One region of the Pseudoalteromonas sp. NH0006-46 genome, then DNA from elsewhere that is predicted to be linked to it. Evidence: predicted binding sites of a transcription regulator. Region 1 holds the regulator's gene; each other region holds the start of a gene.

Region 1 (7,859 bases):
ATTATAGTTATTTTATTTAATTGTTAAAAATTAACGTTACTCTTGCTCGTTAAATCGTTGCGAAATAAGCTCTCCAATGGCATTTAAAGCTTGTTTTGCATCAGGTCCTTCACATACCACTTTAACTTCTTTACCTTGGCTACTTTCAAGAAGCATCAGTGCTAATACACTATCACCAGCAGCTTCTTTGTCATCTTGAAATAAAGTGATTGAAGCATCAAATTTAACAGCAAGTTGAGCCAATACTGTCGCGGCTCTGGCATGTAGCCCTAATTTATTTTGTATTAAAAAAGTGTCTTCTATGCGCATACATTACTCTATCAAAGCTGAACAGGTTATTAGTTTATATAAATTATTTTTCTTGTTCTCTGTGGCGTATTTTTACATTAGGGTGTGTAACTGCAAAGCTTTCACCAATTGTTTGCGCTAAATATACAGAGCGATGTTGTCCGCCAGTACAACCAATAGCAATCGTTAAGTAGCTACGGTTATTGCGTTCTAAATGAGGCAACCAGGTTTGCACAAAAGTTTGTATTTGCCATGTGAACTTTTGAACTATGCTGTGGCTAGCTAAATAATCTTTTACTGGCTGGTCTAAACCATTGAGTGGTTTTAGTTCAGGCTCCCAATGTGGGTTAGGTAAAAAACGTGCATCAAATACGTAGTCTGCTTCTTTAGGTATACCATGTTTAAAACCAAATGATTCAAATGTGACAATCAGCTGCTTGTCTTTTTTACCTAATATTTTTTCACGAATCGATTCAGCGAGTTGATGAACACTCAAGTCGCTGGTATCTATCATGTAATCGGCACGAGTAGTTAGCACGTCAAGTAGTTCTTTTTCTTTTTTTATGGCTAAATCAAGCGGAAGCGAATCGATTGATAGAGGGTGCAAACGTCTTGTTTCTGAAAAACGTTTTATTAATGTTTGATCTTCACTGTCTAAATAAAATAGTGTTGGTTTTGTAAAACCCGGTAAATATTCAATAATGTGATTAAATTCATCTTGTTCTTTTGGCAAGTTTCGCACATCGATGCTAACGGCGATTTTATCGTAGTTATCAGAAACGCTTCTTACCAAAGAAGGTAATAAATTTACAGGGATGTTATCTACGCAATAATAACCTAGATCTTCAACAACGCGTAAAGCAACCGACTTACCAGAACCAGAACGGCCACTTATGATAATCAACTCCATTAATCACCCTTTAAATTTATTACGATTGGTCAACAATAATTTGATACAGCTCGGCGTCCGATTTAGCACAGCGTAGCTGTTTGCAAAATTCTTTGTTTTTTAGTTTATCAGCTATCGTCGCTAGCGTCTTTAAGTGTTGCTGGTTATCACCATCAGGTACGATGAGTGCAACAAAAATATCAACTGGTCGATTATCTATAGCATCAAAGTTAATCGGTGTTTCACTTACTAATACTAATGCTAAAGGTTCTTGTGCGCCGCTCATTCGACCATGTGGAATAGCTATGCCTCTTCCTATTCCTGTGCTACCTAGCTTTTCGCGAGTTAATAAAGCGCCCAAAATATCTTGTTGAGACAAATACGGTAATTTATCGTGAGCAAGCTCGCTAATAAATTCTAAAATTCTTTTTTTACTATTAAAAAGGACCGCAGCTTTGCTGCAGTCCTGGCATATAAGTGAACTTAGTTTCATCATATTAGTGTCGAGCAAGCTTCTCTTTGTGTTTAATTACTTGACGGTCAAGCTTATCAATCAATGAATCAATCGCTGCATACATATCTTGATGTTCAGTGGATGCGAATAATTCAGCGCCACTTACATGAATAGTTGCTTCTGCTTTTTGATTTAATTTTTCTATATCAAGAATGACATGAACATTATTAATATGATCAGAGTGCCTTTCTAGCTTCGCAAATTTGGTATTTATATAGTCTCTTAATGAATCAGTTAGTTCTACATGACGACCAGTTAAATTTAGTTGCATAAGCATTACCCTCTTTGTTTAGCGTCTTAGATCAGGCTCTTTCGCTGATTTGACGGTGGAATAGCAAGAGATTCGCGGTATTTTGCGATTGTCCGTCTTGCTACTTTAATTCCTTGCTCAGCCAATATATCCGCAATTTTGCTATCACTCAATGGTTTTGCTGAGTTTTCTGCTGCGATTAATTTTTTGATAAGTGCTCGTATCGCTGTGGATGAACATTCTCCACCATTTTCCGTGCTTACATGGCTTGAGAAAAAGTATTTAAGCTCAAATATTCCACGCGGTGTGTGCATGTACTTTTGAGTCGTTACGCGCGAAATTGTCGATTCGTGCATTTCTACCATTTCGGCTACATCATTTAAAACCATAGGTTTCATGGCTTCTGGACCGTGTTCAAAAAAGCCTTGTTGTTGTTTTACGATACAGTTAGTTACTTTTAAAAGTGTGTCGTTTCTGCTTTCTAAACTTTTAATAAACCATTTAGCTTCTTGTAAATGTGAGCGAATAAACTGGCTATCACCGCTCGACTTAACTGTACGCGACATTGCAGCATATTGGCTGTTCACACGAATTTTTGGCATGCTGTCTGGGTTTAGTTCAACAACCCAGCGGCCTTTAATTTTCTTAACTGACACATCTGGTATTACATATTCAGACTCTTCTCGCACTATTGTGTCTGCAGGCTTTGGGTTAAGCGTATGAATAAGTGTCATTACTTCTTTAAGCTCATCTTCTTTGAGCTTCGTTTTTTTCATTAATGTACGGTAGTCGCGAGCAGCTAACAAATCTATGTGCTCGGTTAAAATCATTTTTGTTTCGTCAATAAAAGGGGTGCCTTTATCAAATTGATTTAACTGAATACACAAACATTCTTGTAAGCTTCGTGCTGCAATACCAACAGGGTCAAATAATTGAATACGCTTTAAAACGGCTTCAATTTCATCAAGTTCAACCTCAACGTCATCGTCGTTATCTTGATTAAAGCTCTCTAAAATTTCTTCACAGCTGAGGGTTAATATGCCTGAGTCGTCCACGGCTTCAACTATTGCAATAGCAATCGCTTCATCCGTAGGGCTAAATGGCGTTAGTTGTAATTGCCACATTAAGTATTCGTGAAGGGTTTCAGTCGATGCACCTTGATAAATAGACTCATCTTCAGGCATGGGGCCTGAAGACGATGCTGGGGCGGCACTCATGTACTCATCCCAGCTAACGTCCATTGCCATGTCGTCACTGACGGTATCTTTTGCTAGGGCTTCACCACTGTCTTGTTCATACTCACTGGGGGCTTCATCTGCAGATGCACTTACTGTCACTTCATCATTATCTGCTTTTTGCTCATTTTTGCCTGCAAGGTCATCGGCATAGTCTTGCTCCTCAACCTCAAGTAATGGGTTGCTGTCGAGCGCTTCTTGTATTTCTTGCTGAAGATCCAATGTGCTTAATTGCAGCAAGCGAATAGCTTGTTGCAACTGAGGTGTCATTGTAAGTTGCTGGCCCATGCGCAGCTGTAGTGATTGCCTCATGTATCTCTAACAATCCTTTTAAGTTGTTATAATTAATACTAGCAGATGCATACAAATAAGGCGTAAATGTTACAGCCTAAATTGCTCGCCTAAATATACATCGCGTACAGTTTTATCGTTTAATACGTGTTCAGGGGTACCAGAAGCAATCAGTTCCCCATGAGAAACTATGTAGGCTTTTTCGCAAACATCAAGGGTTTCTCTTACATTATGGTCTGTTATTAATACACCAATACCACGGTTTTTAAGGTGTTCAATAATTTTTTTAATATCCAACACTGAAATAGGGTCAACGCCGGCAAACGGTTCGTCTAATAAAATAAACTTTGGATCTGCAGCTAAAGCACGTGCAATCTCTACTCGGCGACGCTCTCCGCCCGATAGTGCCATACCTTTGCTATCGCGAATGTGTTGAATACTAAATTCATCCAATAGATTATTAAGTGTATCTTCTCTGGCTTGCTTAGTGAGCTCCTTTCGAGTTTCTAAAATAGCCATTAAGTTTTGATACACGGTTAACTTTCTGAATATAGACGACTCTTGCGGCAAGTAGCCAATGCCTAATCTAGCACGACTGTGCATAGGTAAAAGAGTAATATCGTTCTCGTCGATAGATATTTTACCTTTATCGCTAGGGACTAAGCCTACAATCATATAAAACGTGGTGGTTTTACCGGCACCGTTAGGACCAAGTAAGCCCACAATGCTGCCGGCTTTAACTTCTAAGCCTACATTTTTAACTACTTCTCGGCCTTTGTAGCTTTTGGCTAATAGCTCTGCTTTTAATGTACTCATGGCTTACCTTTATCGCTTTTTTTTGGCTCCACAGGTACTAAAATGGTGTGCACGCGATCCGTTGAGCTTTCATCTTTTTCGGCGCTAATGAGTTGTTGCTCAATATCGTAGGTAATGCTTTTTGCATTCATTTTTTGCCCAGCTTGAGAGACCTGTGCATTTCCAATTAATGTTAAAAAACGTTTAGAAACATCGTATCTAACTTCATTAGCGCTGGCGCTCATTATTGTGCCGTCGGCTTGTTTTTCTTCAAAATAAGCGGGTGTACCTGTAGCAATTAACAGTTGCTTGTTATCACCCAATTCATCGCGTTTATGCACTTCTAGGCGGTCAGCGGTAATTTTTCTGTCGCCATGAATAATTTCAACGTTTTTTTCGAATATACCTACATTTTCTTTCAGTTGACCTTCTTGCTTATCAGCACTAATAGAAATTTGATTTGCAGCAAGTGGCGCCGTTGGTTCAGCAGCATTTGCACCGAGTGCAAGTATAAATGTTGGAATAATAAAGAGTGTTAATAGTTTATTGGTCATAATAAATAGTTCGCGTATGGTTAATTAGTTTTATCACTTCGGTTTTTAAATCGGCTTCGAGGCCTTTACCGGTGATCTTTAAATTGGGTCCTGTAACAATGACAGGTTGTTCTGATTGCATCGTTAGTAATTTTATATCTACCTGAATATTATCAGCATTTATTTTATCTATCATTGCGTTATCAGTTAAGTTACTAGCAACAACGTTACCTTCTAGTATTAATTGTCTGCCTTCGTATAGTGTTGCTTCGTTAGCGTTAATTCGCCACGTTTGTTTGTCGTTATAAAGCGTAAAAATGGGTTTATCAAAAAAGGTAAATCCTAATTCTTGATATAACTCCATTCGCGCTGCCGTTACTTTGTGGCTAATCTTCCCATTCTCGTCATACGCTGTTTGTTTTAGCTCTATGGCAGTGTAATCGGGCTTTGCAATAATGTCTGCTTCGGTTTGCTGCGGTAAACTTACTTGTGTGAAATAAGGGTACCAAAGCCAAACCATACAGCTGATGAATAAAACGCTTAATATGATGCGCGCTGCATTCATGAACTCGTACCTTTGGTGGTCAAGGGTTTGTTGTTTTCAAGCATTAGCAGGTCGGTAAGCTCTCTCACTGCACCAAATCCACCAAGCATTTGTGTGGTGTAATGCGCTAAACGTTTTATTAGCGGATGTGCGTCATTTACTGCAACAGCAAACCCTACTAACTCCATTACCGGCATGTCGGGGCCGTCATCGCCAATGTAGGCAATTTGCTCATCACATAAGTTAAGCTTTGTTTTTAGCTCCTCATAAGCGAGGAGTTTGTTTTCTTGACCTTGGTAAATGTGTTGTACTGTTAGGCTTGTCATACGCTGTTGTACTATTTTTGAATGTCGTCCGGTAATAACCGCAACGTCAAAGCCGCTGTTAATTAGCGCTTTAATGCCAAAGCCATCTTTTGTATTAAACGCTTTGAGCTCTTCACCTTGGTTACCCAGATAAATACGACCATCAGAAAACACACCATCGATATCACAAATAAGCAGCTTTACTTTTTTAGCACGTGCTTTTGCGTCTTCGCTTAGAGGTTGATAGAGCTCTTCAAATTGCATTTATAGTACTCCTGCTTTTAATAAGTCTTGCGTATTTAATGCACCAATAGGGTGATTTTGCTCATCAACAATTATTAAGCCATTTATACGTTTTTGCTCCATAATATTTAACGCTTCAGCGGCCAAAATATCTTGTGTTGCAGTGGTGCAGGACTTAGTCATCACAACATCTATTTGTGTTGTATGTATATCAATTCGTTGTTCTAAAATACGGCGTAAATCACCGTCAGTAAATAGCCCTACAAGTTGCTGCTGAGAATCAACTATGGCCGTCATACCTAACCCTTTGGCCGACATTTCTATTAGCGCATCTTTTATAGTTTGCGTAACATTAATAATAGGTGTGTTTTTACCGCTATGCATAACATCTTTTAAGGTCAGCAGCAAACGTTTACCTAAACTACCGCCGGGGTGAGATAGCGCAAAGTCATCAGCTGTAAAACCGCGGGCTTCTAAGAGTGCAACCGCCATGGCATCACCCATTGCAAGTGTTGCTGTTGTACTTGCTGTTGGAGCTAAGCCTAACGAACAAGCTTCTTTTTGTACTTTTATGCAAATATGTACGTTGGCAAGCGTGGCCATCGTTGAGCTGGCGTTGCCTGTCATGGCTATCATTTTGGCGCCAAGGCGTTTTAAAACAGGAATTATATTGAGTACTTCGCTTGTTTCACCAGAGTTAGAAATGAGCATAACCACATCATTTTTAGTGATCATCCCCAGATCGCCATGACTGGCCTCACCCGGATGTACAAAAAAAGCAGGGCTGCCAGTACTTGCTAATGTTGCTGCTATTTTATTACCAATATGACCTGATTTTCCCATACCTATAACGATAGTTCGGCCTTGGCAATCATATATTAATTGACATGCTTGATGAAAATTTTCATCCACATATCGTGCAATATCACTCAATGCTTGGCGCTCTATATCTAATACACGTAAGCCTTGTTCAATAAAATTTAGCGTTGCCATTACTTACCCTACTTGACTAAAAATATACCCTTGGTAGCCCAAAAATGCGATTAATAATAAGCCGCCTTCTACTCTATTGATGCGTTGAGCACCCCTAAAGTTCAATGACATGATAATAAGCGCAACCGTGGCACCAATCATTATTAGTATGTCGCGGTTAGCAACCGACGGGTCAATAACTGAAGGGTTAATAATGCCTGCAAAAGGCAATACGGCAAGAATATTAAAAATATTAGAGCCAACAATATTACCCAGCGCTAAATCATCTTCATTTTTAAGCACGCCCGCAATCGAGGCAGCAAGCTCAGGCAGGCTAGTTCCTATTGCAATAATTGTTAAGCCAATCACTAAATCGCTTAAGCCAAAGTATTTAGCAATATTCACCGCTGAATCAATTAAAAAATGTGCGCTAATAGGGAGTAAAACCATACCAATAACCAACCAAAGAATGGCCTTTTTAGTTGGTACGTCGTTTGGTACTTCGTCACATGCTTCTGATACAAATGGGTCTGTTTGATTTTTAGCACGCAGCGAAACAATAATTAGCCCGCCAATAAATACAACAAAACCAATTAATAACGCAACGCCCTCGGTGAACGAAAAGTAGTTATCTGAAAATATATACCAGGTAGCCAGCGATATAATAAGCACTAACGGGATTTCACGTTTTAATGTGCTTGAAGAAACGCTAAGAGGCCTAAATAAAGCGGTAATACCTAACACCAGCAAAATATTTGTGATATTTGAGCCAATTGCGTTACCTACCGCGGTGTCGGTTTTTTCTGCTAATGCGGCAGAGGCCGACACCATCATTTCAGGTGCTGATGAGCCCATGGCTACAACGGTTAAACCAACAATTAAGGTTGGTACACCAAAGTTTTTAGCCAGTGCCGCAGCACCATAAACAAACCTGTCAGCACTCCAAACTAGGGCTGCAAAACCAAGAATCAAAATAACAAACGAGGTAACCATTGTATTA
Region 2 (7,859 bases), on a different contig from region 1:
TCAATTAGTCGTAAGCAATTATACCTGGCACCATTTGGCACGCTTAAAACAGTTTAAATTTGCACGTTACGCTATTTCATTTTTAGTACTTTGTTTTGCATTTAGTCACAGCATTCATATTTGGGCAGACGCTAACTTAAAATTTGATATTACCAAGCAAGATAACGTGTTGCCGCTTTCGTACCCAACTACCGCTAAAAGCTTACTGGCTAAAAATGACTTGCTTGACATAGAAACTTACAACCAAGCTCATAGCGTAAAAATTAGTAACCAAAATATTAATTACCAAGCACCGGCACCACTTGCTAAGTGTGACGAGTTTACTCAAGCCAACGTAGATATTTTTGTGTTTGAAACTGATGCACAACTAATGAAGTTTGCAAATAACAACAAAGAGCTACATAAAACAGATCTATTTTTACAACCTACTAACCATGACGATATGCTGTTTGGTTTAGTATATGGTTTACCGTCGTATTACAAAGCCGCTATCTTACAAGAGCAAGTACTTCCAGCTTGGCAGAGTCAACGCCGTAGTATTGAAGTTGTGGGTATTGATAACCTCAACTTTATTAATGATCAAGCCCATACTAGTAATGCCATTAGAGTTATTAAAGGGAACGACGAGCAAGCGCCACGCGACAACACGCATGTTTTTGCCTTTAGTTTAGCAAGCGACAACGCAGAAGTAGTCACTACATCAACCTTATATACTTCTGATAAAAACATTGCTGAAATAAATGGGCTGATACAACCTAGCGATTTAATTACAACGAGTGTTGGCAAATACTTAAACTGCAGCGCCATTGCTAAACAAACAATGCTCGGTGTGAATTTATATAAGAAAAAAGATGATATGGGCGTTAATTACAGCCAAGGTGTTGTAATTGCTTATAAAAAAGATCGAATCACCTTAATTGATTCAGATGGTAACTTTAAAAATATTTCTGCCGCTGAAGGTTTTTCTATCGAACAGCGCTTAGATATTCCTTTTTTAGTGCAAAGCATTAAAAAGCTTAAAACCTTTTCTGAATAGCCTGAGTATTAACCTAGCTTGCGATACTGCCAAGCTAGGTTATAGTTTTATTACCTGTTAATGACTTAACAAAATAAACTACGTTCATGGATGGCTGTTATGACTAAATTCACTCCTTCTGCTGTACTATTTGCCTGTATGTGTTTTTTAAGTAGCGATTGCAACGCAACCACCTACTATAAATGCGTGACCGAAAAAGGCACTACCTTTTCTCAGTTCCCGTGTGATAACCAAGCAACGGCTTATAAAGTGACTACTGCTAACGTCACAGAGTCAGGACCTGATGCTAATTATTCAAAACAATTAAATGCACTTGAACGAGAGCAAATTTTAAAAGGCTTAGAGGCAGAGCTGCGCAGTAATAACCATAAGCTTGCTATTCTCGACAGAGACAAGCAACGTAATGAATACAAACAAAAGGAGCGCTTAAATCATATTTTGGCTGACGACGATAAAAAGCGAATTTCAAAAGACATCTCTAAAAAGCTTAAGTTAATAAATAAAGAATATAAAAAAGATGTATCTACCATTACCAAACGAATTAAAAAACTTGAGAAAAAAATCGAACGTTATAAAAAAGAGTAATTAATCGCCACTTTATTCAGTTTACACTGTGCGCTTTTAGTTAATTGAAAAATTTAGTCCCTATTAATTTAGCTTGGTTTTAAACCTAAAATAACATACCCTTAACAAAATAGAGTATAAGCTCTACTGTGTAATAAGGAGTGCTAATGCAGCCACGTAATATTGCTGAATTAATTTTAACTGGCTTTAAAAAGCACTATCAGCTTTTTCAAAAAATAACCGCTCAAGCGCCCCTTGCGTTTGCCAAACAAGACTGGCAAGCAATTAATGATATTAGCCGTTTGCGTATTAGTTACTACGATGAGCGCGTTAACGAAACAATACAGACCTTAAAACAAGATCACCCTTCGCACGAACTCGACGAAGTCCTTTGGCTTGAAGTTAAAAAACTATATCAACAATTTTTATGTTTTCACCCTCAGGCTGAACTTGCCGAAACATTTTATAATTCGGTGTTTTGCAGGCTTTACCATAGACGTTATTTTCATAACGATTTTATATTTGTACAAGCCACGCTAAAAGATGCGCCATCGGTTCCTGTTGAGTCAGAATACCGAAGTTATTTTCCAGTTGTTGATGGCCTTAAGCCTACAATTAAACGCATTATTAATCACTTTGACTTTAAAGCCCCGTTTGTTGATTTAGAGCGCGATATTCGTCTGCTAGTTAAAGCATTTTATAAACAAGCGCCTGACACGCATCATCAACCGTGGAAAATGCGCTTTGATATTTTACATACCGCGTTTTATCGTAATAAGGCCGCTTATATTGTTGGGCGGGTTGTGTCTGAAAGTGGTGTGCAACCTTTTATTATTGCTGTTCTTCACCACGAGGATAAAGGCTTATATTTAGATGCCCTACTCACTAAATCGTCACAGATGCGTGTTATTTTTGGCTTTGCCCGCGCTTACTTTATGGTTGAAACACACGCCCCTTCAGCACTTGTACGCTTTTTAAATGAGTTAATGCCCAACAAAACGATTGCAGAGCTATATAATGCAATCGGTTTTCATAAGCAGGGAAAAACTGAGTTTTATCGTGAATTTTTGAATCATTTAACACATTCAAATGATGAATTTACGATTGCACCAGGTACACCGGGTATGGTGATGATGGTATTTACACTCCCTTCTTTTGGTTATGTATTTAAGGTAATTAAAGACAAGTTTGGTGAGAGTAAACCGTTTGGTCGCGACACAGTTTTAAAACGTTATCAACTCGTTAAAAGTCATGACCGGGTTGGTAGAATGGCCGACACAATAGAGTATTCAAACGTCGTATTTCCTTTAGCACGATTTGATAGTAATTTACTTGAGCAACTTCATAAAACGATTGGCTCGTCTATGGTCATTGAAGGTGATTGGCTGATCATAAAGCATTTGTATATTGAGCGGCGCATGACACCATTAAACTTATTTTTAGAAAATGCTGATGACGCAAGCGCTGCTGATGCGATAGAAGAATACGGCCAAGCTTTAAAAGAAATGATAGCGGTTAATATTTTTCCTGGCGATATGCTATTAAAAAACTTTGGTGTAAGTAAACACAAGCGCATTATTTTTTACGATTACGACGAAGTGCAATATTTAACAGACATGAATTTTAGAGCGTTGCCCAAGGCCAAAAGCTACGATGACTACTTAATGGATGAGCAAACCTACTCTGTTGCCCCGCAGGACGTTTTCCCTGAGCAACTTTGCACATTTGTGACGCCAAACCCGACATACAAACAGTTTTTAATCAGCACACACCCTGAACTGATTGATGTTAACTTTTGGAAGCAGGCGCAACAAAATATAAAAAATGGCCTAATAAATCATATTTACCCGTACCCGACAGCACAGCGTTTTATCCATCACTGGTAGGCGCAAGGACACACACATGAATATAAGCAAAATAGATTTAAACTTACTTGTATACCTCGATACACTGCTTCGTGAGTGCAACGTTACACGCGCTGCAAATCAGTTAAGCATTACACAACCAGCTATGAGTAACGGCCTTAAGCGCCTTCGTAACCTTTTTAACGATCCTATTTTAGTTCGTACTAGCGATGGCATGGTGCCAACAGAACGTGCCATTGAGTTACAACCCGTCATTCGTGGCATACTCATGACGCTTGAAGAAACACTCGCACCAAACAGAGAGTTTGAAGCCAGCCAAAGTAAACGTGTATTCAGGATAATGGCCAGTGACTATGCAGCCAGTACACTTGCACCAAAACTACTAAGCAAACTGCACGAAGAAGCCCCAGATACAACGTTAGATATACTCACACCAAGCGACGTGACTTTTCACGATGTTGAAAACGGTAAAGTAGATATGGCAATTAACCGTTTTGAAAATCTTCCGCAATCGTTTCACCATAAGCGTATTTGGAAAGACAGCTTTTGCTGCCTAGTAAAAGCCGATAACCCAATAATCGAAAACTTCAGTCTTGATAGCTACCTAAAAGCTCGCCACATATGGGTAAGTAAAACAGGCTTTGGCGTGGGCGTTGGTATGGATCCAAAAGATGTGCAAAAACTGGGGTGGGTTGATGAAGCACTTGCTCATTTTGGTAAACATAGAAACATTGCCACATTTACACGTAACTACCATGTCGCCATTCACTTGGCAAAAGAGCAAAACTTAGTGGCTACTTTGCCATCAAAAGCGGCTAATATTTATTTAGACGATGCCGGTCTTAAAATTTTAGAGCCACCATTTCCTATTCCTCCTTTTGAATTAGACATGATTTGGAGCCCACTGCTGCACAGAGATGCTAGCCATATTTGGCTTCGTCAAAAAGTAGCTGAAGTGGCCGATGAACTAAAATAAATTTATTACACGATTATTTGTAAGATTTGCTAGGCGTCATAGTGTTTTTTCGCCTAGTTATTTTTATAAACTCTAGATACATATAAATATCAGTTACTTAACTCCGCCATTTAAAATGGAATGGCTCTTGCTTTAGTTATGATAAGTTTCATTCATAACATTAAAGAGGTCATTATGAACACCCTTCAAGGAACAGACGCTAATCATATTTCAGACATCATCCAAGTAATGAACAGCGGTATCGATTTTTACCAAAAAGCACAAGAGAATATTGAAGACCCCGCCATAGGGGCACTATTTCAGCGCATGATTGATGCGCGCAGAGTAAGTATTGAACGCCTGCAACCCTATGCTATAAACGAGCAAGGCGAGCGAGAAGAAGGGTCGTCATTTGCTGTTGAAGCACGCAGAGCATACACCGCGCTTCTTACCACGTTTAGTTCAAACAACGACAGCACCTATGTAAGCGAGCTTGAAGAGGTTGAGGACAAAACCTTAGCGGAAATTAAAGAAGCGATGGATAAACCACAACCTGCCGATTGTGAAGCCGCGCTTGCCGCAACACTCCTTACAATGCAAAGTTGTCATGCTGAAATGAGCCGAATGCAAAAAAGCTAACTAACCTGAATTGTTTTTTAGCTATTCAGTAAATTATTACCCATACAAACCCAGCGACAGGCTGGGTTTTTTATTACTCAAAAATCATGAATATGTTTTAGTTACATGTTAGAACATATTTTATACAAATATTTAATGTTATTAGAATATTTATTTAACTGTATTATTTTTCAGCTGTGCTAGTTTTGTTAATAGGATCCTAAAAACCTCGCTGTGGCGCCGCAGCTTTAATTAAAATAGTAAGGTCCAATATGAAAAATAAAACAGCTAAACTGCAAGATAACGCCGACGTAGACATGACCCCAATGCTTGATATTGTGTTCATACTGCTCATATTTTTTATTGTTACTACCTCATTTGTTAAACCCGTCGCCATTGAATTAAACCGCCCATTAGACAAGCCAAGTATTGAAAAACAAAGCAAAAATGCAGTTTTCAGTATTGATACAAATAACGGCGTTTACTTTTCAGGGAGGTTAATTGACTTAGAGCAAGTGTCGAACAACTTAGCCATGTTTGCAGCTAAATATGAAATAAGTTCGGTGCTTATAAAAGCAGATGAAAACAGTAAACACAATACGCTGATGACGGTGATGAATAACATTAAAGAGTATGATAACTACACAATTAGCTTAGTTTCTAATTAAAACCTATTAGCTAATCAGTGTTAAATATAAAACCAAAAAAAGGGCCTTTCGGCCCTTTGAGTTAAATAACGAAAGGGAGAGTTAGTTATTAAAAGCGGTACTCTGCGCCTACATAGTAGTATGCGCCGTTAAAGCCAAAAGGTGCTGAACGACGAGAGTATTCAAACACGCCATTACTACTTACAACAGTATTGCCGTTAGCGTCTACAATTGTGCCTGTACGAGAGTTACCAATTTCATTTTTGTCTGGGTATACATCAAACAAGTTATTAGCACCCACATTCACAGATAGGTTTTCGTTAATAAAGTAATTAACTTTTACGTCTGTTAGTATTTCGGCACCGTAAGTTTGACGACCACCGTCTTCTACTGTGTATTCACCAAAGCGATTAAGCGACAGATTAACGGTCCAGTCTTCATTTTGATAAAGCGCACTTAGGTTAATACGATCTTCTGGTTGCCATTCTTCAATAATCGAAATTTCTTGATCTGAAAACACGCTTTCAACTGGCACAGTTTCAAGACCAGAGCCTGATGGTGTGAATAACGAAACAACTTCAGTTTCTGTAAAGTTAGCAGCAAGGGTAAAATCAAGTGTGCCGCCAAACCCTTCAGTATTGTAGGTTGCAACAAAATCTATACCGCTTGTTTCTGTGTCTGCACCGTTTAAGAAAAACTGGCCTGCACCAGCACCTGAGCTAACAAGCGCTGCGTCTAAACTAGTAGAAAGTCCTTTACCTAAACGGTTACTGATAACAATTCGGTCGTCAATATCGATTGAGTAGTAATCTACCGTTACGTTAATGCTATCTGTTACGTTATATACAATACCTAAGCTACGGTTTTGAGATTTTTCTTCTTTAAGTTTTGGAATACCTAAACTTTGTGCCAGTGTAGAGTCGTTTCTGAACGTTCCCACTTCTTCGGCTACTAATGTGCCATTTGGCCCTACAACAAACTGTGTACTGATGTTGTTAAAGTAAAGTTGTTGCATAGACGGCGCTCTAAAGCCTGAGCTTAGCGCACCACGTAATGAAATATCGTCTGTAATTGCCCAGTTACCCGCTAACTTAAAGTTAACCGTGTCACCAAACCCTTTATAGTTATCGTAACGAAGTGCGCCCGATAAAATTACGTCTTCAATAACATATGCTTCAGCGTCTAAATAAAACGAAATCACATCTCGAGATTCATCAACTGATGATGCAGGTGACGAACCACCAAAGCCTTGCGTACCGCCAGACGCGTTTTCGCTGCCAACACCGCCACTTAAACCACTGTAAATGCTTACGCCGTTATTCGTATCGTAATCACGATAAGCATACTCATTACCAGCTAAAATACGGTACTCGTCGGTACGCATTTCTGCGCCCATTGCTAGTGAGTAATCGTCAAAGTTTTGAGTAAAATCTAAATTAATTGTTTGCAGAGACAATTCCATGCCATAAGCATACGCTTCACGCGGGATGCTCGCACGAATGTCAGCCGCGCTTAAGCCCTGTTCATAACGTAAAAAGTTAGCGTACGACGCGTTGATTGTATCGCTTGTTGTGTAGTCGATACTGTTTTCACCGTACGTGTACGATAAATCAAGGCTTGAATCGTTATCAAACTCTGTTTTGTAACCAAAGTTGTAAGAAATATCATCAATGGTGGTATTTATTTTTGGTAAAAAGCCAAGTGGAATTGTTGCGTCGCCATCTTGTAACACCGGATTGCCACCCGCATTAGCATTGTGACGGAAAAACGCGGCAGATTCGTTGTCGCGTGTTGAGTACGTGATAAACCCATATAATTCGCCATCGCCTAGTTCATAACCCGTATTTACGGTTAAACCAAACTGTTGCGAATCAGCATCACCAATTCTAAATGTATTACGATCAGCTGTTAATTCACGTGGGTCACCTGCCAGCAATGTTCCATCGCTGAGTTCTTCACAGCCGTAAAACTGACACGAACCATGCAAACCTGCACGATTAGTTGGCGCACGATCACGGTAATTAATAGTTGTATTTAAGTAGCCATTGTCACCGAGTGCAAAACCTTTGTTGAAATCAACATTAACTGTTTCACCGTCACCTTCAGAGTATTCACCGTAGTTAATTGCAGCTTTACCACCTTCACTGCCATCTTTTAATACAATGTTGATAACA
Region 3 (7,859 bases), on a different contig from region 1:
AAATTCCTGCGCTACTTGATCACTCAACAACACCGCCAACACGTGTATTTGAGTCGGGCTCTATTTTGCAATATTTAGGTGAAAAATTTAACGCATTTATACCTAAAGGCCTTGTAGCAAAAACCGAGTGTCGTAACTGGTTATTTTGGCAAATGGGTTCTGCACCCTACTTAGGCGGCGGGTTTGGCCATTTTTATAGTTATGCGCCAAGTAAAATGCAATACCCTATTGACCGCTTTACTATGGAGACCAAACGCCAACTCGATGTACTTAACCAGCATTTAAGTAACAATGACTATATGGCGGGCGATGAATATTCAATTGCCGACATGGCTATTTGGCCTTGGTATGGCTCGCTTGTTTTAGGCGACTTGTACGATGCTGCAGAGTTTTTAGACGTTACCTCTTATACGCATGTTGTTAGATGGGCTAAACAAATCGCTGAGCGTCCCGCGGTTAAAAGAGGTCGTCGTGTTAATCGCACATGGGGCCCCGAAGAAGACCAGTTAGCCGAACGACATAGCGCAGACGACTTTAAGTAAACTGTTGCTAACACTTCAAAAAACCAGCTTAAATGCTGGTTTTTTATGTTCAATTTTAATATGGCGTTGCTAAAGTGATCACACTCCACTAACTGAGAGTAGAATATTTAATCATATCAACCTAGTATAAATTTACTTACTTCAAAATTTGTGAAAACACCGTGGTCAAACTAACAAAAGAGCAAATTTATAAACGCCTTAATAATGAAGAAGATGCTAAAGCCTGCAAAGAAATTGATGAATCTGCATGTAAAGAGGTACCCGGTAACTTCATTATTTTATTACTGAGCCAGCTGTTTAGTAAATTTGCAGATGCACTACTCAACCCTAAAGTAACGCTCCCTTGGTTAATGCAAAGCATAAATGTGCCTGGCAGCTTTATAGCTTGGCTTGTACCAATAAGGGAATCTGGCTCTTTACTTCCGCAGTTGGCCATTGCCGATGTGATCCGCAAACTATCTGTTCGAAAATGGGTATGGGTAATTGGCGCTATTGCGCAATCGTTATGTATCTTTGCGATGGTAGGCGTTGCTTTTGCATTAGAGGGAAAACAAGCGGGCTACGCTATTTTAGGTTTATTAATTTTATTTAGTTTAGCGCGTGGCTTTAATTCAGTAGCAGCAAAAGATGTACTGGGAAAAGTGATTCCAAAAAAACAGCGAGGAAACATTAGCGGCTTAGCGGCAAGTATTGCAGGTTTAGCAACCCTGACCTTTGGGCTGTTGATGTGGTTTTTTTCTCAGCAAAAAGAACAAAACACGGTATTAATTGCTTTGGTATTGGGCGCAGTAATGTGGATTGTGGCGGCCTTTTTTTATAGCCGCATAAATGAATACAAAGGGGCCACTGAGGGAGGAAAAAACGGTTTACTGCACGCATTTACAAAGCTTAAACTCCTTTACCACGATAAGCAATTTGCCCACTTTGTTGTCACACGGGCTTTTTTGTTGTGCTCAGCCTTAAGCGCACCATTTTATATTATTTTAGCAAGTCGCCAGTCGTTTGACTTTTCATTACTTGCAACGTTTATTGCCGTATCGGGGTTAGCTAGTTTAGTGTCGGCGCCAATTTGGGGGCGATTAAGTGACCTATCAAGCCAGCGAGTTTTAGTGCTTAGTGCCATGCTAGTCACTTTCAATGGCTTAGCGGTATTTGTTATTGCAACGTGGTTTAACCATCTGTTGAGTGCATGGTTGCTACTGCCTACGCTTTACTTTTTACTCTCTGTTGCTCACCAGGGGGTTCGCCTTGGCCGTAAAACGTATTTAGTCGATATGGCACAAGGAAACAAACGTACCGATTATGTTGCGGTAAGTAATACGGTTATTGGTGTGCTTTTACTCATGTTAGGCAGTCTTGGGTTATTTGAGAGCTTTTTGTCTACCGCTGAACTTATTTTGCTCTATAGCATGCTTGGGTTTTGTGGCGCTATTAGTGCATTATTTTTACCTAAAATAGAATAAACATCGCCATAACAATTCGCACTAACACCCAAAAGCACTTACTTTATTAATCCATTTAGTATAAACATTTTATTACAATTACTTACACCCTAACGTTAGTTTTTGCCGTAGGCTGAAGAGAGTTAAATACTTGCCTACTTAAAACTACACAAAGGGACTTACCATGTTGAAACCGTTTAGTGCATTACTTATATTGCTTGCGCCTAGTGTTTTATCGGCACAAACTATGTCGATTAAAACTACCGAAGAGTTAGTAACTACCGACTCAACGACGTTATTTGCATTCAACAAAGAGCTTAAACAGCTAGAACATATTGATTTGCTATCGGCACAAAGTACTCAGCTAATTTTGCCTGATAATGCCATTGGCTTTGACGTGGCAACACTTGCTAATTCGAGTGGTAAACAAGCGCTTGTTGTAGCAAGCGATGGCATTTACAAAGCAGGCAAAGATACACCTTCACTGTTATTTACATACACATCAGTAATAAACCAGCTAGAAGTCACCGAGTTTGAAAAAATAAACTTTATTATTGATGCAAACAAAGATGGACTGAGTGATATTTTGCTCCCTGACTTAAAGCAAACAACTCTGTATGTTCAAAACACCAACGGCCAATTTACTCCTCATACTTTTGAAAAAACAGCGCTATTTACCGGTGATTTTTCAAAAGAAGGGCTCACTCTTGAGGTTGATATTAATAACCAGCCTACTATTACCGACTTTAACCACGACGGCCTAAACGACTTAGTATTTTTAAATAAGCAAGGCGCCAATGTACTTTACGCGAATGCTAATGGTTACAATAAAACCATGGCTGACGTTAATTTTAAAATTGAGCTGGGCGAGCTCAGTAACGGTGAAAAACGCAAAATAAAACAGCTTATTGATATAAACAACGATGGTTATTTAGACTTTATTACCAAGCAATATAAGCCAGTGAAAGGTATGGATTCGCTCGATATTGAAATAGCGCATAACCTTTATTTGGGTAATCAAACAGGTTTTAGTGAAACACCTATTAAATTGTTAAATACCAGCGGCCCTAGTCAGCTTGTATTTGAAACAGATTTTAATAACGATGGCTTAATAGATCTTCAAACAATGGACTTAGACATTGGCCTTGGCACTATTGCTTCTATGGCTATGGGCGGTGGTAAAACTGACGTAGATGTAGAAATGAATATTTATAAGCAACAAGCAGATGGCTCATTTGCCAGCAAATCAAGCATAGAAATTGATCTTGAGATGGAAATAAATATGAGTAATGGCGATGCAACCCCGCCTTTATACATAGGCGATATAAACGGCGATAACAAAACCGATGCAGTCTATAAGTACAGCAAAAAAACGCTCTATGTTTACTACGGCGATGAGAACAATTTGCTGAGCAAAAAGCGTAAAAAAATAAAGTTAACTTTACCTAAAAAAAGTAAAGATATTTTGTTAGTTGATATTAACCAAGACGGTAAAAAAGACTTTGTGTTTAAATTTACAGAAGAAGATGGCACCAGTAAAATATCAACCCGCTTAAACTAACCTCCTACACAAAAAGCCCAGAATTACTGGGCTTTTTGCAAAGGCTTTAACATATGTTTACGCTTTAATACTGAGAAGCGAATCAAATTTAGACAAACCAAACTTTTCTTGAACAGCCGATAGTATAGCGTCTTTATCTTCATCATTTATTTGGCTTGAATACTGCTCTAATAATTCATCTAGGTAACTTACTACCTCTTCTGTATTAACTTGCTCTAGTGAATTTTGTGGCGGTGGAGGCGGCCTTTGCCCTTCAGGGCGGCCAGCATTACCAATACTTTTAGCGTCAAATTCAAGCTCGCTCATTAATTCTGCCAGCTCTTTAGTAGGTGAAATACCCTGCTCTTCAAACGCAGCTTGAATGCTCTTTGCATCTTCAGATGTTAAGTTTTCGGGATCAAACTGCGCTAGCGTTTCTTTTACAAAATCACTTTGTTCTGACGTTAACGATGCAGCTTGGCTTTTTTGCTGCGGGATAAAACTAGTAGCGTTATTGTTTATAGAATTGATCATGTTAGTTTCCTTTCAACGTTCACGACGAGGTGGTTTATATTCACTTAATTCTTGCTCGCTGATTTCCCCATTACCGTCAGCATCAATTTCATCAAAAATAGTCTGTGCGTCACCGTGAGGTGGTTTTTTAGTATTAAATTCGTCAAAACTAATTGCACCATTGCCATCGGTGTCGAGAGTTGAAAAGTCTGGCTTAGGCTGTTTGTTATTACTTCCTTTTGCAGCAATATTGGCCGAAAAAACAATGCTAAGTAATACAATTATTGCCGTTGATCTTAAATGCTTCATAGTAATAACCTTATATTCAGGACATGTTGATACCGTAAACTTACACCTTAAAAAAGCAAAAAATGTGCAAACAATAAGGAAGCATTCAATAATTTAAAAAATTGATGTGTTCTAGGGCGTTCTGGTTGCCCAATTTACAATCAGCAGATAAGCTAACGCAAACATGTGCAAATGCGCGTAATACTGCCCTTAATTCTCAAAGCTGATATACTGCTTGGGCATATAAAACAACTAATTACAGAGCACTTTTATAAATAATGATTAATAACCATCTCTACTTAGCAGGCAAGCTGTGAAAACACCAAAACGCTTACAACCCCTTATCGATGACGGTTTAATTGATGAAGTACTTAGCCGACTAATGAGCGGCAAAGAAGCCGATGTATTTGTGGTTAGATGTGGTGAACACATCCGGTGTGCCAAGGTTTATAAAGATGCCGTTAAACGCAGCTTTAAAAAAGCCGCACAATACCAAGAAGGCCGTAAAGTTCGCGGTGGTCGCCAAGCTCGTGCCATGGGGAAACGCTCAAGTTATGGGCGCCAGTTAGAAGAAGAAATTTGGCAAAACGCTGAGGTTGATGCACTTTCTCGATTAGCTAGGGCCGGTGTGCGCGTACCCGACACATATTGCTGTGTTGATGGTGTATTACTTATGGAACTTGTGTCTGATAGCGATGGCGATGTTGCGCCGCAGCTAGGCCATGTAAGTATGAGTAGAGAGGAAGCTATAAAACAACATACACTGATGATGCATTACATTATGCTTATGCTGTGCGCGGGTATTATTCATGGCGATTTATCAGAGTTTAACGTGCTTGTTGACGATAAAGGCCCTGTGATTATTGATTTACCGCAAGCTGTAAATGCGTCTGCTAACAATAGCGCTGAAGCCATGTTTGCTCGTGACGTAAACAATATGCGCCGATATTACAGCGAGTTTGCGCCTGAGCTGTTAAATACTCAGTATGCCAAAGAAATGTGGGCACTATTTGAAGAAGCAAACCTAACACCTAACTCTATACTTACAGGTGAGTTTGAAGATAACAGCGAAGACGCTGATGTTGATTCTATACTTGACGAAATTCAAGCCGCTGCCGATGAAGAACAAGAACGTTTAGCGCGTATCAACTTCTCTGACGACGAGTAATAACACTCATTTTTATGATAATCGCTTTGCTCCCTTATTGCGGGTGTACAAAGCGATACCCCACCCCATAAACAGATTGAATCACACTCTCAGTTTTAGTTAACTCATCAAGCTTTTTGCGTAATTTTTTTATGTGGCTGTCAATTGTTCTGTGGCTCACAATGCGCTGATCGGTATACATGGTATCCATTAGGCTATCACGTGAATAAACTCTACTCGGGTTATTAAACAACGGTTTAAATAACTGAAATTCAACGTTTGTAAGCTCAATGTTGTTATTTTTATAGTTCACTTTGTAGGTGGTTTCATCTAACTGCATTGCCGACGTTTGAGCCTGTGACGTATTAATACGCCTTAAAATAGCTTTAACGCGGGCAACCAGCTCTGCGTAACTAAATGGCTTGCAAATATAATCGTCAGCGCCTAACTCAAGCCCTAACAGACGGTCTATTTCTTCTACTTTAGCCGACACCATAATAATCGGTACTGTGGAAAAGCGCCTAATCGCTTTGCATAATTCAATTCCGCTTTGACCTGGTAACATTACATCAAGTAACACAAGGTTGGGCCTATTAATTTCAAGCCATGGAAGTACGTCATTCCCATGGTGTATTTGATGAGTATTAAAATGATGATTCATTAAAAAATCACTCATTAAATTAGCCAATTTTTTTTCATCTTCAACTATTAATATTTGTTCACTCATTGGCATCTCGCTTTGTCATATAAGTCCTAGCCACTTACTAAAGTAGGTAAATTAAAAAGTTACACTTCTGCGCTTTACATTGTGGGTAAGCTAATCACAACAGCAAGGCCGCCTATGCTTGCTTTCTCTGCGACTATTTCACCATGATGGCCTTCGACTATGTGTTTACATATTGATAAACCAAGGCCCGCTCCACCTTTTTGGCGGTTACGCGCACCATCAACCCGATAAAGGTATTCAAACAAATGCGCTAAATGCGAAGACTCTACCCCAACGCCATTATCCTCGATGGTCAGCTCAATAAATGATTGCCCTTTTTTGCTTATGTTCTCAGCGGTTATTGAAATAGTAGTGCACTGAGCATAGTGCACAGCATTCATTAAAATATTGTCAAATAGCTGCAATAGCCGTGTTTTATCAGCCTGAACAATAGCTTGTTTGGCACTGTTAAGTACGTAAATATTAATTGCATGTTGTTCAAAAAGTACCTGATATTTTTGCTCAATTGTATTTAACAGTAATGTTAAATCGGTTGGCTGCATGGTGTAATGCATCCCCCCTAATTCAGCACTATTTAGCATGTGTAAATCATCAATCAACCGTTTTAAATGCATTGCCTCATCGTTAGCAGAGCTAATGTTTTGGGTGTTGGGCTCACGTACGCCAAGTAACATTGCTTCAAGTTCACCAAGTAAAATGCTCATGGGTGTTCTTAATTCGTGAGAAATATTTGCCAGCCAACGTTTACGCACTTTTTCATCTTTAGCGAGCGTTAAGGCAAGCACGTTAAAGTCTTCACTTAACTGACCTAATTCGTCTTTTCGATCAAGGGTAAGCTTAGTGGTGAAGTTACCTTGGGTCAGCTGGTGCATACCTGTTGCAATTTGTTTTACGGGGCTGACTAAATGTCGTGATAATAAAAAAGTTAACAACAAGGTAAATAAAGCAGCGGCTATAGCAATAAGCCATAAGTAGTTGGTTTGCTGCTCTAAAAAGTCAAGCTCGTAGCCATCAACTAAACCATCTCTTTTAGAAACAGCTATATAACCAACGGCTATATTATTAACAATAATTGGCGTATTTATATAGGTAAGCTCATCAAGGTAATGCCCTCTTATTGGCTGTTTATTTTTATCAAGCAACGCGTAATGAGCTATATTATTGGGCTTAGGTGGGCCTTTCATTTCAAAGCGGGCGCGTTCTGGCGGGGGCGGTCTCATTGAGCGACTTCTTGGCCCCGGGCGTTCAGAAAATTGACTACTTTGTAGCTCGGTTTCGATAAGGCGTCTAAAGCTTTTATTATCACGGATGACTTCGTCCCATGAGGCACTGCTTTCATATTGCGTGGCGAGCTTTATAACGAGTGGCTCAAGTGCTTTTATTTCTTTAGCATTCACATAATCAATAACCCCCTGACCTATACTCCATTGTATAAGCACCACCAGCCCTGCAATAATACTGAAGGTAAAGCTAAACAAAATTAAAAAAAGCTTATTATGAATTTTCATAAGGGAGTGTTGACCTTAAAATAAAACCGCCACTTATAACTTGGCCACATTTAAATAAATAGTTTAACAACCAAACGTGCAAACAATGTGTATTTTCCTAAATTTTTATACAAAAAAGGCGACCTAAGTCGCCTTTGTATTATTCACTTTTT
Region 4 (7,859 bases), on a different contig from region 1:
TGATGCCATTACTTGAAGGTACTGATGGCGTTCAAAAAATGTCTAAATCTTTAGGTAACTATATTGGTATTACTGATGCACCTAATGACATGTTTGGTAAAGTGATGTCGATTAGTGATGTATTAATGTGGCGTTACTACGATTTACTAAGTGGTCTTTCGATTGAGCAAATAGCAGCGCAAAAAGAACGTGTTGAGCAGGGTACTAACCCGCGTGATATCAAAATTGAACTTGCTAAAGAGCTTATTGCACGTTTTCATAGTGAAGAAGATGCACAAGCTGCACACAACGATTTTATTCAACGTTTTCAGAAAAAAGCGCTGCCAGATGAAATTCCTGAGCTGACAATAACCATTGCAGAAGACACTATTTTAATCGCTAACTTATTAAAAGAAGCTAATTTAGTTGCCAGTACATCAGAAGCGATGCGCATGATAAAACAAGGTGCAGTTAAACTGAACGGTGAAGAAAAAATCACCGATACCAAACTAGAAATAGCAAAAGGCACAACAGATATTTATCAAGTAGGTAAACGTAAGTTTGCAAACATTACCGTAGCTTAAGTATACGGGGAATAAAAAACCAGCTGAGGCTGGTTTTTTTATATTCAATTTTTTACTAAGTAAAGCTTAAATGCTTTTTAGAATTTCAATACACACAATAACGAGTACCCAAAAGGCACGCGCCTGATTAAGCCGATTTAATACGGCTGGCACATCGTCAGCGTTAGGTAGCCTATCAGTACCAACACGCATTTTGTTATACCGCTTATTAAAATACATAGCGGGCCCACCCAGTTGCACGCCAAGTGATGCTGAACATGCACTGAGTAACCACCCTGTATTTGTTTGATAGAAGTGTTGGCCATAGTGTTTTATATAATGAATACTTTGTTTTGTGGCCTTACTCGCAGCAATTGTTAGGGACAATAAACGTACCGGAATATACTCAATAACAAATAAAATAAGCTTTAATGGTTTTAAAAATGCGCTGTTTGGTGAAACATCATGGCGCCATGCTTGCTGCATTAAGGTAAGTAGTCGGTACCCAAGAGCTGCAATGGGGCCTAAAAGTAAAAAAATAAATATAACTACAAAGTAATAACGGGCAGTGCGAAGTATTAAGCTCTCTATAAGTGCTTTAATAATGCCGGCTGTAGAAAGCTTGCTTACTTCACGTGCGAGTATCGGTTTTAATAGTTCGCGCGCGGCTGACTTTTGGTTTTGCTTGGTCAACTTTGCAATACGACGCGCTTTTTTGTTGAGGCTTTGGCTTTCAAGGCAAAGGTATAAAATAAGGCCTGCCAGTAACTCGGGGTAAAATGCAAATTCAAGCAGTAAAGTAATAATTATTAAAATAACACTGAGCACCAGCACGCTGGCAAGGATGGCTGCTAAATAGTGGTAGCTGTTTGTATTTTGTTTACTATAAATACGTTTGCCCATGGCGCGAAACACGGCCACTAAAACGGTATTAGGGTGGTACCAACTAACGAGTGGTAAAAAGCGCTCAGCAAGGAGCGCTATTATGAATACAATAAAGTCCAAATGGTTTTGAACAATATTGCTAAGCATTTACAGTGTTACAGCCGTTAGCTTTTCAAGCAGAGCAACAACCATTTTAGATGAGTTAATTGATGCTGTTTCTAGGTACTCTTCAAATGATTGTGGCGATTCTTTACCTGCAATATCAGACATTGAACGAATAACAACAAAAGGTGTTTCAAGCGTATGACAGGTTTGCGCAATAGATGCACCTTCCATTTCTACTGCAAGCATTGAAGGGAAGTCGCTGCGCGCTTTATCAATACGAACAGGGTCACACATAAAAGTATCGCCAGTACAAATAAGGCCAACCAAGGTTTTAACTTCGCTAATTTGTGCAATAGTTTGTTGTGCTGCTTCAACCAACTTAGGGTGCGCAACAAAACCTGCAGGCATTTGCGGTACTTGGCCAATTTCGTAGCCAAAAGCGGTTACGTCTACATCGTGGTGACGAACTTCTGACGATATGACGACATCGCCAACACTTAATGATGGATCAAAACCGCCAGCAGAGCCGGTGTTAATAACGCAATCAGGTTTAAAGTTATCAATAAGTAATGTAGTTGCAATGCTTGATGCTACTTTACCAATACCTGATTGAACAAGAGTAACTGTACAACCCGCTAATTCACCAGTGTAAAATGTAAAACCTGCTTTAGTTAAAATAGCTGGGCTTTGCATTGCTTCACGCAATATTTTAACTTCTGGCTCCATTGCGCCAATAATACCAACATTCATAGTGTTTGATTCCTGAGTTTGAATAGCATGATTATACGTGAAGTTAACAATAAAAAACAAAAAAGCGAGACATTTAAAATGCTCGCTTTAATGCAAGTTTAGTCACTTGATAATTATATTTCGGCTAATGCTGTTGAATGGGCTTTAGCTTGTGAAGGTGATAAAACGGCAGGTTTGTGAACTCGGTTGCGCAATGGGCGCTGAGCTGTTGGTGCAGGTTTGCCTAACTTAAACATAATGGCATCGCGTACTTCTGATGGACGATAGCCTGCTTTTACCTTCATGCGAATGTGTGGAATACCTGCAGCTTCTAAAGCGCCATTCACAAACCAGTCTCGCTGTGCTTTATGGCCATCTTTGTTGGCGTTATTTACTAAATCAACGGCGGCAACTATGGTCATCTTTTCTTTGTCGATTAACACAAAATCAAGCTGCTTATTTTTGGCTTTGGCAATAGCAGCGCGTTTTGATTTAGGTGATAAGCCTTCTTTGCAGTCGATGACATCAATAAGTTTAACTCGGCTCACAATCTTGTATTGATCGCCAATAGCACGCTCTAATAGATTTAAAAAGGCGCTTTCTACTTGCGTAAATACGCTTTGTTTACGTTTGAAAGGATAAGGATTACCGCCGTCGTCACTAAATTTTGACGCGGCAATTGATGCACCTACCACTAATACTAAAATCGACAATAAAGCGAATTCCATACGGTAACTCCATAACAACAAATTGACACTGTTTTGTTAAAGCAATTACTGTGCCTAAGTTGTATATGAATTACCGAATGGCGATTTAAGATAACGCAGGTGTTTTACGCTTTATACCCGCCGTTAATACCTTTTACAGCAACAGCTACGGCATCGTGTGCATGAAGCGATTCGTAATGGTTTATTTGTAGCCAGTAATCTGCGTAACTGTCTGCTTCTAATATTGCTTTAATTTTACGTGCTGCATCTTCGCAAAACATTAAATTTTGACCATTTAAACGGGCAAATTCTTGCTCATCTTCACGCTTTACTGCCGCTTGTACTGGCGTTTTGAGCTCGCCTTCAAGGGTGTTTATTAAGTTAACTACATCAAACTCCTGGATGTTGCTATCGAGCTTAACTTTTACGTTAGCAATTGAGCGTTGCGAGTGAGGTGTTGCCACAATGCCTTGTGTTGTGCCAAGCCAATCAAGTACGTCTTTTTGGTTGAGTGTGTCTTGGTTAAACTTTTCGCTGAATGCGTTTTGTATCAGCTGGCGTGCAAGTGCTGCCGAACAAGGGCAAGTAGATGAGTAGGTAACATCAACAGTTAGCTCGTAACTAATAATATTGTTTTCAATTGTACTTGTCAGTGTAATTGGATAGCTTTTCCAGCCAGCTTTCCCACTTAAAAGAGATTTGCGCCGAAGTGGAAGCTCAAATTTAAACTCAATTTGCGCCTTATTACTCAAGCCTTCATGGCTTGATATAAAGGTATTAAGCGCTTGGCCAATTGTTTTAGGATTCACTTGTTGCTCTGTTGAGAGTAAATCAAGCGCTAAAAATAAGCGCGACATATGAATGCCTTTGGCGTCTTCTTTATGTAAGTTTACAAATGCGCGCGCTTTAGCATTAACGGTAACAGGGCTTAAATCACGCGATTCAAAAATAAATGGCAGTTCAATTTCACCCATGCCAACCCAGTCTAATTTACCTGTTTGTAATGCGGGAGCGGTGTCGGCTATATCGGGCATATTGGTTTGCATGCTATGTTACTCGTTATTGGCAATGATAAGGCGCCTTATTTTACACGAAATAATCAGTGGCTGAAACGAGGACTTTATTGCCAGTCAAAATCGCGTATGAATTTTTACTGTTTTTGTCGCACAACACGAAAATAGCGAATAGAAAAATGCTAAAATCTGTAAAATAGCATTGCCTTACTTATATTTAAGCAAACAGCAAAGAGATAAAACTACGTATGACCGATTATTCTTTGAGCCCTTGGGTTCGGGTGCTTTCAAGTTCTATAGCGCGATTTGGCGAGTTAAAAACGGCTGCCATTTGTTACGCTTTATTTTTAGCTGCGTCTCTTATTTTATCGAGTATGTTTTATTACGTAGCGATAGGTGAATTGTTTCTTGTAGATATTTTGGCTGTGGTATTTTTTTCAGCTGTAGTGTCACCTCTAATTATTAGCGTACTTATAAACTCAATTCGTCAGTTAGACGCTTCATACGCCTACTTAGATAGCGCAACCAAACAAGAAAAGCTATTAAACCAAACACTTAAAGATAATATTAATCGGCTTAATATTGAAATAGATGAACGTAAAATGGCCTTTCATGCCAAACATCGCGCCATTGAAGAGCTTCGTAGAGAAATTGCAGAGCGCAAAAAAACACAGCAAGAGCTAGCTCAGCAAAGCATGTTACAGCGCTCAATTGTTGATTCATCCCCCGATTTATTTTATTACCGCGACAACAATGGGGTATTTGCTGGCTGCAATAAAATGTTTGAAGAAGTAATGGGGAAATCAAGCCGTGAGCTCATTGGTAAAACGGTAGAACAAATATTTCCAAATGACTTTTTATCTGAAGTACTACGCACAGACAAAGAGGTAGAGCAAACTCACAAAGCAATCACCATCGATGTAGGTTATGAAGTTGATGGTGCAACACGCTGGTTTGAATTGCGAAAACTTCCTTTTATAAACGATGAAGGTGACTACATTGGTTTGCTTGGCTTTGGGCGTGATATTACTAGCCGTAAAGAAGCCGCTGAGGCTCTTGAAACCGCATATAAAGATAAAGGTAAGTTTATTGCTACATTAAGCCATGAGTTGCGTACACCGCTTAATGGTATTGTGGGTTTAACACGCATGTTGCTTGATACCGACCTTAATAAGCAGCAGCGCAGTTGGTGTAATACGGTTTTTTCAAGTGCAGAGACGCTCGGGAATATTTTTAACGACATTATAGATTTAGATAAAATAGACAGAGAACAGCTCGATATTGCTGCAAACTCTATCAATGTATCTGATTTTATAAACGATGTTGTGAATTTTGCAGGTTTAATTACAGAGCAAAAAGGGCTGGAGTTTGATATTGAACGAAATGGTAAGCTAGACATATATGCGCTGCTTGATCCCACTCGTTTACGCCAAGTGGTTTGGAACCTGATAAATAACGCGGTGAAGTTTACCCAGCATGGCAAAGTAATACTTGAATGTAGCCGTGAAAATCGCCCTGAAGGTCCGTGGTTAGTTATTAAAATATCAGACACAGGGCAAGGTATTCCTCAAGATCAGCTTTCTCGTATTTTTGATATGTACTACAAAGCACCTGACTTACAAGGCACAAATGCCATTGGTTCAGGCATTGGTCTTGCGGTAACCAAAGCCCTAGTGACCGCAATGAAAGGCAGTATTACAGTAAATAGTACAGAGGGTGAGGGCAGTTGTTTTACAGTACAAATACCGCTTAGTTTATGTATTGCCCCCACAGAGCAGAGCTATGTTGGACGAGAGCTTTACATTTTACTTGTTGAAGATGTACCGCTTAATGCAGAAATAGCTACTAATTTATTAGAACAACGCGGTCACGAAGTGTTATGGGCTGAAACAGGCGAAGATGCTCTTTCGTTTGTAGATACCGAAGATGACCTAGATCTAGTATTACTTGATATGCAGCTACCCGATATAAATGGGGACGAAGTTGCAAGGCAAATTCGTGCCGATAGTCATTTTGATAACCTGCCTATTGTTGCACTAACCGCTAATGTAAGAAGTGCAGAAGAAGAGCTTGAAGGTATTTCTATTCAAGGCGCTCTAGCTAAGCCTATCAATACAGTAAAGCTTGATAAAATGCTTGCTGACTTGTTTGATATTAAGCAAGCTCAATGCACCGAGCCACAGCTAAAAGTAACCGACGAGGCACTTAAAGATATTGATGCACATTTGCTAGATGTTGAAACAATAGAAGACTTTGTGAACTCAATGGGGTTAGTTATTTTTCGGCGCAGCAGTCAGCTATTCGAAAAGCTAAATCCGCAGTATCAACAAGAGCTACTTACATCATTAAATACAGGCGACAGGGAAGAGTATAAATCGGTTGCGCATAAGCTTAAAGGTGCTGCAGGTTCTGTTGGTTTAAACGATGTTCAACTGCATGCAAAAGTGATGGAGTACGGCGCAATAGAAGAGTCAGATGAGGTGCTTGAGGAGTGGCTACTCGTGTTGGCAAATAAAATAAATGAAGGACAACATGCCCTTCATTTATTTCTACAGCAATTAGAATGAACGCTGATTAGCTGTCGATTTTACCAATAAAGCGGTAGCCTTCACCATGAATGGTGCTGATAAGCTCTGATGTAGAGTTATCGCTTTCAAAATGCTTACGAATACGGCGGATAGTTACATCAACAGTACGGTCGTTTGCACGAAGTTCACGCCCAGTCATATGTTTAATCAGTTGTTCACGGCTAAAAATACGACCCGGAGAATCAAGCATTAAACGCAATGCTCTATACTCACCTTTAGGTAAGCGTTTAGCATCGCCATTAGGAGATGTTAAACAGCGGCTGTTTTCATCTAATTCCCAACCGTTAAATGTAATAACGCCATTGGTTTCAAGCGCTGATTCATCATCACTTAGACCTGTACGCGTAATAAGGTTGCGAGCTCTAATAGTCAATTCACGAGGGTTAAATGGTTTAGTAATGTAATCATCAGCGCCAATTTCAAGCCCTAAAATACGATCAACATCGTTATCACGACCTGTTAAGAAAATAAGGCCTACTTTGCGTTTTTGGCGTAGTTCACGGGCTAATATAAGGCCGTTTTTGCCTGGAAGATTGATATCCATAACTACGAGATTAACGTCGTCGTTATTTGTAAGCTTGTCATGCATGTCATCGCCATCAATGGCTTCAATAACTTTGTAACCTTCAGCTTCAAATAAACTAACGAGGTTTAGTCGAGTTACGTCTTCATCCTCTACGATTAGAATGACTGGCGTTTGCATTATTAATTAACCTTTTTGGAATATTTTATTTACAAAAAATCGGTATTTAGTATAAATCCGACTACTAGAGATTATAGGATTATATCCAATTGTTAACAAGAAAAAACAAGTTGGATAAAAATAAAACAGCAAGAGTTCAAAGTTTGCTCAAAAAGCCCGTGCAAAAACTACTGTTAAATTGATCATTACACGTATGAAGTTCATTTACTTTGAAAATTTATGGACCGGCTGACTATGCAAAACTGTTAAATAATCAGACTAATTCAAAGTTAAATTATATCACTATCTAATCTTTCATCAATGTATGTGATATCGCAAAAGTAATAAAGTTCAAAAAATTGCGCTCTATAAACGATAACTATTACCCTTACTTGTCACATGAAGCATAAATATGGTCGATAAGCAGTAATTCAAGGAGTGTAAGCAAATAAATACACTTGGTTACTTCACTTTTAAGGGATGGTTATGATGAATCGCGCACCGTGTTTTTTTTCTAAATCAATTAATATGTGGCCGCCTAAAGCTTGTGTTACTAAATTGTAAACTAAGTGCATACCTAGTCCACTCGCTCCTTGCCCTCTTTTTGA

Evidence for each region. The regulator sigma-54, encoded in region 1, starts transcription at its own class of promoters, with help from an activator protein. The targets are predictions, from matches to a motif close to GTTGGCACGNNNNTNGNNT.
Region 2: a site for sigma-54 is predicted at 4,556-4,574, ahead of AC27I2_RS12875 (ferritin-like domain-containing protein). Genes of this name have one in related genera too.
Region 3: a site for sigma-54 is predicted at 4,400-4,418, ahead of AC27I2_RS13840 (EF-hand domain-containing protein). Genes of this name have one in related genera too.
Region 4: a site for sigma-54 is predicted at 3,029-3,047, ahead of AC27I2_RS07255 (DUF2726 domain-containing protein). Genes of this name have one in related genera too.

What each region holds. Positions count from the first base shown of each region.
Region 1 covers NZ_BAAJML010000001.1:248,145-256,003, forward strand. Annotated here, with positions in the region: gene AC27I2_RS01090 (HPr family phosphocarrier protein) at 37-309, opposite strand; gene rapZ (RNase adapter RapZ) at 353-1,198, opposite strand; gene ptsN (PTS IIA-like nitrogen regulatory protein PtsN) at 1,218-1,670, opposite strand; gene hpf (ribosome hibernation promoting factor) at 1,675-1,962, opposite strand; gene AC27I2_RS01110 (RNA polymerase factor sigma-54) at 1,989-3,488, opposite strand; gene lptB (LPS export ABC transporter ATP-binding protein) at 3,558-4,283, opposite strand; gene lptA (lipopolysaccharide transport periplasmic protein LptA) at 4,280-4,816, opposite strand; gene lptC (LPS export ABC transporter periplasmic protein LptC) at 4,806-5,360, opposite strand; gene kdsC (3-deoxy-manno-octulosonate-8-phosphatase KdsC) at 5,357-5,908, opposite strand; gene AC27I2_RS01135 (KpsF/GutQ family sugar-phosphate isomerase) at 5,909-6,880, opposite strand; gene AC27I2_RS01140 (calcium/sodium antiporter) at 6,884-7,852, opposite strand.
Region 2 covers NZ_BAAJML010000006.1:100,061-107,919, reverse strand. Annotated here, with positions in the region: gene AC27I2_RS12895 (DUF3413 domain-containing protein) at 1-1,036, shown strand, start outside; gene AC27I2_RS12890 (DUF4124 domain-containing protein) at 1,175-1,621, shown strand; gene aceK (bifunctional isocitrate dehydrogenase kinase/phosphatase) at 1,768-3,486, shown strand; gene AC27I2_RS12880 (LysR family transcriptional regulator) at 3,503-4,441, shown strand; gene AC27I2_RS12875 (ferritin-like domain-containing protein) at 4,616-5,059, shown strand; gene AC27I2_RS12870 (ExbD/TolR family protein) at 5,311-5,706, shown strand; gene AC27I2_RS12865 (TonB-dependent receptor plug domain-containing protein) at 5,795-7,859, opposite strand, start outside.
Region 3 covers NZ_BAAJML010000007.1:64,914-72,772, forward strand. Annotated here, with positions in the region: gene yghU (glutathione-dependent disulfide-bond oxidoreductase) at 1-542, shown strand, start outside; gene AC27I2_RS13825 (MFS transporter) at 704-2,005, shown strand; gene AC27I2_RS13830 (FG-GAP repeat domain-containing protein) at 2,169-3,545, shown strand; gene AC27I2_RS13835 (hypothetical protein) at 3,603-4,058, opposite strand; gene AC27I2_RS13840 (EF-hand domain-containing protein) at 4,071-4,346, opposite strand; gene AC27I2_RS13845 (PA4780 family RIO1-like protein kinase) at 4,639-5,493, shown strand; gene AC27I2_RS13850 (response regulator) at 5,528-6,199, opposite strand; gene AC27I2_RS13855 (ATP-binding protein) at 6,274-7,707, opposite strand; gene AC27I2_RS13860 (alpha/beta hydrolase family protein) at 7,847-7,859, opposite strand, start outside.
Region 4 covers NZ_BAAJML010000002.1:526,138-533,996, forward strand. Annotated here, with positions in the region: gene tyrS (tyrosine--tRNA ligase) at 1-563, shown strand, start outside; gene AC27I2_RS07245 (cobalamin biosynthesis protein CobD/CbiB) at 630-1,574, opposite strand; gene mtnN (5'-methylthioadenosine/S-adenosylhomocysteine nucleosidase) at 1,575-2,282, opposite strand; gene AC27I2_RS07255 (DUF2726 domain-containing protein) at 2,396-2,989, opposite strand; gene folE2 (GTP cyclohydrolase FolE2) at 3,094-4,014, opposite strand; gene arcB (aerobic respiration two-component sensor histidine kinase ArcB) at 4,230-6,548, shown strand; gene arcA (two-component system response regulator ArcA) at 6,556-7,272, opposite strand; gene AC27I2_RS07275 (sensor histidine kinase) at 7,725-7,859, opposite strand, start outside.